DNA from 2 places in the Vibrio celticus genome. Region 1 is predicted to be linked to the other one. Evidence: riboswitches for the same ligand, from Rfam matches in the RefSeq annotation. Region 1 holds a riboswitch; the other holds the start of a gene.
The links. A riboswitch is a leader RNA that binds a small molecule or an ion and turns the genes downstream of it on or off. The one in region 1 is predicted to bind thiamine pyrophosphate.
Positions count from the first base shown of each region.

Region 1 (4,282 bases):
ATGTTCCTTGGTGCGCCCAACCAACACTAATATCCAGTAGCTCATCTTCGAGAACGGGAATAGGAAAGTTTTGATAGTTTGCTGGCCATGTTCCACGTGAAACATTAGATGCTGCGCGAGCCAAAACCAGTGCATCTTCTAATGGGAACTCCAATGCCAACAAAGTAACTAACCAAGCAAAGTGGCCACTACTATCTAACTCCTGATGAGCTGGAGTTTCATTCCTGATAGCACGATTAGCATCTAGCTGTGACCAGAGATCCAATACAGCTGAGTCATCTAAGACACCGATATAGATAGCATTCGGAGTTTGTTCCAAGGCACAGCGGATATCAGCTAGCGCCACTGAATGACTGTAATCAACGATATGATCAAGCTCACTTGAGCGACACTCCGCCAATGAATCAACATCATGAGCAAAACCAATAGATAACGCTTGCTGAGCATCAACGATGGAGAAGCATTGAGTTGGGCTTATACCCAACTCAACTGCATCGGTTGCCAAGCCTTGTCGCTTAGCAACTAATAGACAGCTTTGCACCTCTCCCGTTAGCTCAATATTTTGAGATGGGATAAGAATCTTCACTGTCATTATTCCTCTAATTGAGCTTCTTTTGCGCCTACTGCTGGGTGATAAAGTTCAGAGCCAGTATCACGGAACTCTTGTGATTTCTGACGCATCCCTTCCAACGGATTATCAAGCATCTTAATTTCTATAGCCTGATCAGCAGCCACTTGTTCAGTGTCTTTCGCGTACTCTCGAACTTCTTGAGAGATCTTCATTGAACAGAATTTAGGGCCACACATTGAGCAGAAGTGAGCAACCTTCCCCGACTCTTGCGGTAAGGTTTCATCATGGAAAGAGCGCGCAGTTTCCGGGTCAAGAGCTAGGTTAAATTGGTCTTCCCAACGGAATTCAAAACGTGCCTTTGATAAAGCGTTATCTCGGATTTGTGCACCCGGATGTCCTTTAGCCAAGTCTGCAGCGTGTGCAGCCAGCTTGTAAGTAATCAGGCCAGTCTTCACATCTTCTTTGTTTGGTAAGCCTAGATGCTCTTTAGGGGTTACATAACAGAGCATCGCACAGCCGTACCAACCAATCATGGCCGCGCCAATTCCAGAGGTAATGTGGTCATAACCAGGGGCAATATCGGTAGTCAATGGACCTAATGTATAGAACGGTGCTTCATGACAGTGCTCTAACTGCTCGTCCATGTTCTCTTTAATTAAGTGCATTGGCACATGTCCAGGACCTTCAATGATCACTTGCACGTCGTATTCCCAAGCAACCTTAGTCAACTCACCCAAAGTACGTAATTCGGAGAATTGAGCTTCATCATTGGCATCAGCAATCGAACCTGGACGTAGACCGTCACCTAATGACAGAGCGACATCGTACTTCGCACAGATCTCACAGATCTCACGGAAGTGGGTATAAAGGAAGCTTTCTTGGTGATGAGCAAGACACCATTTAGCGATGATAGAGCCGCCACGAGAGACAATACCAGTCACACGTTTAGCGGTCATAGGAACGTAGCGAAGCAATAAGCCTGCGTGGATAGTAAAGTAATCAACACCCTGCTCTGCTTGTTCAATCAAAGTATCGCGCATCACTTCCCAGTTAAGGTCTTCCGCAACGCCATTCACTTTTTCAAGCGCTTGATACATAGGAACCGTACCAATTGGTACTGGGCTATTACGTAAGATCCATTCGCGAGTCTCGTGAATATTACGACCGGTAGAAAGGTCCATCACGGTATCTCCACCCCAGCGAGTTGACCATACTAACTTCTCAACTTCTTCTTCAATCGAAGAACTTACTGAAGAGTTACCGATATTGGCGTTCACTTTAACTAAGAAGTTTCGGCCAATAATCATCGGCTCGGATTCAGGGTGGTTAATGTTCGACGGGATGATAGCTCGGCCTTCAGCGACTTCTTTACGCACGAACTCAGGGGTGATTTCTTTCGGCAGGTTTGCGCCAAAGTTATGGCCAGGGTGTTGGTGGTTCAGCTGCTCATCAGCAAACTTCTGACGTCCCATGTTCTCACGTATCGCAATGTACTCCATCTCAGGAGTAATAGTTCCCTGACGAGCATAGTGCAGCTGAGTAACACATTGATCGCCAGTGGCGCGACGAATTCTAGGCAGATTACCGTAACGAAGGTCGTCTAGAGTTTCATCTTCTAAACGCTCTTTGGTGTAGACAGAACTTACATCGTCTAACAGTTCTGTATCACCACGCTCTTCAATCCATTGCTCTCGTAACTTAGGAAGGCCACTGTAAAGGTCAATTTCGTGCATAGGGTCAGTATAAACACCAGAGGTGTCGTATACATGAATTGGCGCATTAGGTTCGAATACAGGATCTTTTTTGGTACCACCAACAAGGCTATCTGCTAGTGATATTTCTCGTACAGGGACTTGAATGTCCTCGCGAGATCCGTGGATGTAAGCTTTTTTTGAATTTGGATAAGGTTGCACGGATAAAGAATCAATGAAATTCTTCGCTTCCAGTCTTGCTTGTTTACGACTCGACATAGCATTTTTCCTTGGCTTTTAGCCATTATTTATAGGGATAAAAATGCTTGACGGATAAGATGCTACAAGAGGGATCACAGCAAGAAAATGCAGTTGTGATCTGGAGATAGATCTCTAGAAGGATTCTAGTTAGATATCTACTCTTGTTCCCTTCGCAGGTATTAGCCTGATCAGGTTCAACGGATCCCGAGTTAACGGTCTCAGCCATATGGCACTCCGACAAGTACGATCGAGTATATAAAAACGGCTTGGATAAACCAAGTCGAGTTGTTAACAAATCGTAAGAAAGTTTTAAGACTTTATCAGAAGTTGGAAGCCGATCCATGCGGCTGAAATACTGAGAACCACATTGAGCAGTACATTGAGCCCCATCTTGAAAAACGCACCCTGCTGCATAAGAAGCACGTTATCCATCGAAAACGTAGAAAATGTCGTCAGGGCTCCAAGGAAACCAAGACCGATAATTTGTCTCCACGGCTCCGTCGCAACCATCTCATTTTCAAACGCGGCGATGAGCAATCCCATAATCAGAGAGCCAATTACGTTAACAGTCAGCGTACCGTAAGGAAAACCACGCCCTAACATCACAACGCATAACTCTGAAATCAAGTAACGTGAACAAGCACCAAACGCGCCACCGATGGCGATAAAACCTAGAATAGATAACTGACCCATGAATCCTCCCAAACAATAATCCCTATATTCTAGCTTTAACGCCGATAAAAGCGAGGGTAGAAACTAAGAATGCATGCGCAAATATTAAACGTTACAGGTGTCACTTAACTTCAATATATCCCATCAAACCCGTTTTCATGTGTTCTATAACATGACAGTGATACATCCAGCGGCCAGGGTTGTCGGCTACAAATGCAGCTTTAGCTCGGCCATTTTTTCCAAGTAACACTGTATCGGTATGGAAAGGTTCTTCAACTTTCTTCCCGTCAAGTTCGAGTACTGTAAAAGTATGTCCATGAATATGGATAGGATGATGGTATTGAGTGACGTTCTTTAGATCGAATATATAGGTTTTTCCCAGATCTAAAGTCGCCAAAGGTTCAGGGATATTATCTTTGCTCATCCCCTCCCATGCTCGTTTATTAGTTAGCCAAAACTTAGGCATAGATTTTCCATCTTTGGATACTGGAGAAACCGCCCCTTCCCATTCAAATAAAAAGTCAATTTCTTCTGCATTAACCAAATCTAAGTTGGTCACAGGATTAAGGGGTAAAGAAGGTAGAGAGCGATTCTCAACAAGGGTTGAATCTACAACCTCGAACTCACACAAAGAGAAAGGAAAGCGTCCTTTCATTTGAAGGACGCTCACTCGCCCACCGGCTTTGGGTGCTATCAATCCAATATCCACTCGCATCCCTGGGCCAATTTTATGTTGAGTCAGTTTATAAGGCGTTTTTACAGGGTTACCATCAATGGCAATCACCCATGCCTCTGCCCCTTCGACAGCAATAGGGTAAGTGATCGTATTATCGACATTTGCGATACGCAGCCTGGTCGTTGCATGTTGTTTTAACTGATAGGCAGGCTCATGTATTCCATTAACGCTACTCCACTCTCCTGGCGTACCCATACGGGCACTGAGTCGTGGGATCATTAGATCTTTCCATTGGCCTTTCTTATCTATATGCCAATGCTTAAGCATCAGTGCGTGTTCTTCATCAAACGGCACTGGGATACTCTCCTCTACGATAATAAGACCAACCAAGCCCATACCAAGCTGTTTAAC
Region 1 is NZ_AP025463.1:31,779-36,060, reverse strand. Features, by position in the region: gene OCV19_RS00160 (thiamine phosphate synthase) at 1-592, opposite strand, end outside; gene thiC (phosphomethylpyrimidine synthase ThiC) at 592-2,541, opposite strand; TPP riboswitch at 2,672-2,770, opposite strand; gene crcB (fluoride efflux transporter CrcB) at 2,833-3,216, opposite strand; gene OCV19_RS00145 (multicopper oxidase family protein) at 3,317-4,282, opposite strand, start outside.

Region 2 (4,282 bases), on a different replicon from region 1:
ACATAGTGCCAATAGTCGCTTCTTCGTTTCCTGCGATCGCAATACCGATCTTCTTGCCTTTCAGGTCCGCTAGCGAATCGTTCTTGCCGTTATCCAGTACCATTAGTGTGTTTAGTGGCGTCGCGATAAGGGTTGATGCACGAACCAAAGGAAGACCCGCCGCTACATCCATAGTTAAACTTGGTTGGTAAGTTACCGCTAAATCGACCTTACCTGCCGCAACCAATTTTGCTGGCGTGCTTGGGTCAGCTGGTTCTTGGATTTCAACCTCTAGGCCTTGGTCAGCAAAATAGCCACGCTCTTGAGCAATCACAATTGGGCCGTGGTTCGGGTTCACAAACCAATCCAACATCAGTGTCAGTTTCTTTTGTTCAGAATCCGCTAATGCATGACCTGAAACTAGCGAAGCAAGCAGTGCCACTGCACCTACCAATTTGGTATTTTTCATAGTTAACCTTTCCTTTTGAATATTATTATTGTGTTTATAGAGCTAATTTTTAACGAAGTTTTGTTTAGATAAATAGCGTGAGCGGAGCTTTATTAAACAAGTGTTATCGAACCATTACTGGTTCTCCCAAGGGATAGCTTTTTTGAGTAACTTGTCTGTGATGAAGTAGAGCGAGATAGAGAGCACCGCCAAGATAAACAAGGCCGCAAACATCTCATCAATGATCATTCGCGCGTTGGCCTGTAGCATTAGGTAACCCAGCCCTTCACTCGAACCCACCCACTCCCCGACGACCGCGCCAATTGGGGCAATAACCACCGCTACACGAATGCCAGACGCTAATGTTGGCAGCGCAGCAGGCAGTTGGATATAACGCAGTAATTGCCATTTCGATGCGCCCATCGTTTTGGCAAGATCGAGATAGCCTGTCGGTGTATTACGTAAGCCGTCGTAGCAACATGTGGTCACAGGGAAGAAGATAATGATCGCCGCCATCACCACTTTTGAGGCGATGCCATAACCAAGCCACAGCATCAATACTGGCGCAATCGCAAACACAGGGATCGCTTGACTAGCGATTAAGATAGGTAACAGCCAGCGTTTTAGTGGTTCGAACATCAACATCTGCAGGGCGAAAAATAGCCCCATCGACAAACCGAGTAGCAAGCCAAGTAAGATCTCTTGCGCAGTCACCCATGTATGTTTGAGTAACACATCGTAACGTTCGATTAGCTTAATAAAGACTTCTGCAGGCGCTGGCAGAATGAAGCTCGGCATCTCGAAGATAACGACCACCATTTGCCATAAACCGAGAATCACAGCACTGCTGATCATCAAACGCATAACGGGATTCATCTGACGAGGGCGTTCAGTGCTAGCCTGTATGTCGGTTGAACGAGCCCCAACTTCGCTTCGCGTTAGATCATTCATAGTCACGCTCCAACTGATCTAAGATCGCTTGTTGTAACTCAGCGCATTCACCGTCTAACACTCGTGGTGTTGATGTGAGAGGCACAGATAAAGACTGAGCATTCGCAGGTGTGCCTTGCAACACATACAAATTATCCGCCAAGCGCACCGCTTCTTGTGGATCATGGGTGATCAACACAACGGTTTTACCTTTTAGCAGTTCACACGCTAAACTTTGCAGCTTGTGTCTTGTTACCGCATCCAGCGCAGAGAACGGCTCATCCATCAGCACGACTGGCTTGTCTTGCATTAAGGTGCGAGCCAAAGCAACACGCTGGCGCATGCCACCAGACAACTGATCCGGCATCGCATTCGCATAATCAGCCAAACCAACTGCAGCTAACAGCTCTAGTGCTTGGTTGGTTTGCTGTTCTTTATCAGAAACTGGATTTTGAAAGCGATGACTCAGGCATACATTGTCGATAACCGATAGCCATGGCAGTAACAAGTCTTGCTGTGCCATGTAAGCGATGCGGTCCGTTAAAGGCAATTCATCGGACGTTGCCAATGTACCCTGCCACTCCACCTTGTCGTCCAGCAAGCCTGCCAGATAACGCAATACCGTAGTTTTTCCGCAGCCACTTCGACCCAACAATACCGTCCACTTACCTGCGTTTAAGCTAAGCGACAACCCAGACAAAGTCGCGTGCTCGCTGTCGTTATAACGTAAGGAGGCATTGCTGAGCTGAACACCAACCGTATTAACGGACATTACCGTGTCCAGCGAAGAAGTGATTTACCGGGCCATGACCTTGACCGACTTGTAACTCATCAGCGTGAGCAATCGCGCGAGAAATGTATTGTTTGCCTAGGTCAACAGCTTCTGCCAGCGTGTTGCCCTGAGCCAAGAAAGAAGCAATGGCAGATGAAAGCGTACAGCCCGTGCCATGGGTGTTTTTAGTCGGGAAACGCTTCGCGCTAATCAAGGCAGACGTCGTCGGGAGAATCAGTAGGTCGTTACTGTTCTCATCCTTCTCTAAGTGGCCGCCTTTTAGGAGTACCGCTTTCGCCCCCAAAGCACGTAAGTCTTCAATCATGCCCTGCATTTCAGCTTCGCTTTCAGGTACTGGCTTGCCTGTTAATGCCGCGCCTTCTGGCAAGTTAGGAGTAATGATGTCTGCCAGCGGAATCAGTTCTTGCTTTAGCGTGGTGATAGCCGAGTTTTCTAAGAGAAGGTCACCACTTGTCGCGACCATTACAGGGTCAATCACAAGATGCTTAGGTTGGTACTGCTTAATTTTGTCAGCGACGACTTTGATGATTTGCGAATCAGCCAACATGCCGACTTTTACTGCCACGATATTCAGATCAGTAAAAACCGCATCTAACTGACTGGCAACATGGTCGAGTGGAATAGGAAAAATGGCGGAAACGCCTTGCGTGTTCTGAGAAGTGATCGCGGTAATTACCGAACAAGCAAAACTACCTGTAGCAGACATAGCTTTAATATCAGCTTGAATACCCGCACCGCCGCCACTGTCTGAGCCAGCGATCGTCAATACAATCGGAGTGTTCGTTCGAATCGAACCATCAGCAGAGTGCTGTGAAACTGAGGTTTTTGGTGTTAAATCTTTTGAAATAGAACTGTGTGTCATTGTCGCTCCTACTATCTTACAAGACGTAGGAGAACGAACACCGATCGAAGGAGAAGTCGCAATAGATTCATGAACAGTCTTCATGAGTGCAGACGTAGATCGAGTGCTTATAGTTCCCTACGCCAGTGTTAACTGAATCAGGTTCAACGGGTCTCGACTAACGATCTCAGCAAACACCAAATAAGGTATATGCCCCCCGACTATTGATAGCGATAGTAACAGCACTCTCACAACTGAGATACTGATTTTATTCAATTATAAGAATTACGCATGAATAAATTTCAATTAGGCATTACAAAACAAATACTTATAACGTTCCTTTAGCTGGCTTCGACTGTATCAACAAGCACAGCACAATCAGAAACATACCTAGCCAACCTATAAAAGGAATCAGCTCACCGACAACGCAGACGGCAAGCACCGCTGCAACTACTGGTTCAAACAGAGTCAGCAGATTGGCGCTACTCGCGGTCACGTGGCGTAAACCAAAACTGAACGCGATATAGCCCAAGCATTGTGGAATTAACGTCAGATAACTGATGACTAATACGTTAATCTGCGAGGAAAACAGGTTCTCCCCCGTAAACCAGAGCGTTGGTAGCAACAGCATCGCACCAAGGCCAAAAATACTGCCCATCGCCGCTTGAGACTCAATGTCCTTGTCTATCAGTGCTTTTGTCGCCCAAGAATAAATGGCGTAACACAACCCTGCTAGCAAACCTAAAGCAATACCCAACAGCTTGAGATCATCACCTGACTCATTCGTAGATGAAGATTCTGAAAACACCAACAACCCAATACCCACCACACCAATCGCAAAGCTAGTGAACCAACGTTTGTTGATATTATTCTTTTTGCTAATCAGACACTCTAACAATGCCGAAAAGAAAGGTGCGGTTGCAATCGAAACCACGGTACCAATCGCCACGCCTGATAATTTCATTGAAGAATAGAAAGCTAAAGGATAGATCGCCAAAGCCAAAGCGCTCACTGCCAACAGCTTCTTGTTCTGCAAAAGTTTATCGAAGGCGAGTAGGATTTTTCGATACGCTAAGCCCGCTTGCATTAGGCCGCCGACCCCCATAGAGAAAGCACCAATCGCTAATGGGCTTAGATCAGGAGCAAAACTTGCGGCGGTGCCTGTCGTGCCCCATAAAATGGAAGCAAAGAAGATGGCTAAAGTGCCTGTTTGGAATTCGTTAACGCGATTGATGGTAAGATTCATTTCTATTACCTAATTTTCAGTTCTGAAATAGATAATAGTGAAGAT
Region 2 is NZ_AP025464.1:884,134-888,415, forward strand. Features, by position in the region: gene OCV19_RS19900 (ABC transporter substrate-binding protein) at 1-448, opposite strand, end outside; gene OCV19_RS19905 (ABC transporter permease) at 563-1,378, opposite strand; gene OCV19_RS19910 (ABC transporter ATP-binding protein) at 1,371-2,129, opposite strand; gene thiD (bifunctional hydroxymethylpyrimidine kinase/phosphomethylpyrimidine kinase) at 2,119-3,012, opposite strand; TPP riboswitch at 3,110-3,221, opposite strand; gene OCV19_RS19920 (DMT family transporter) at 3,320-4,237, opposite strand.
Region 2: it holds a riboswitch for thiamine pyrophosphate, as region 1 does, so the genes downstream of both, thiD (bifunctional hydroxymethylpyrimidine kinase/phosphomethylpyrimidine kinase) here and thiC (phosphomethylpyrimidine synthase ThiC) in region 1, are expected to answer to the same signal.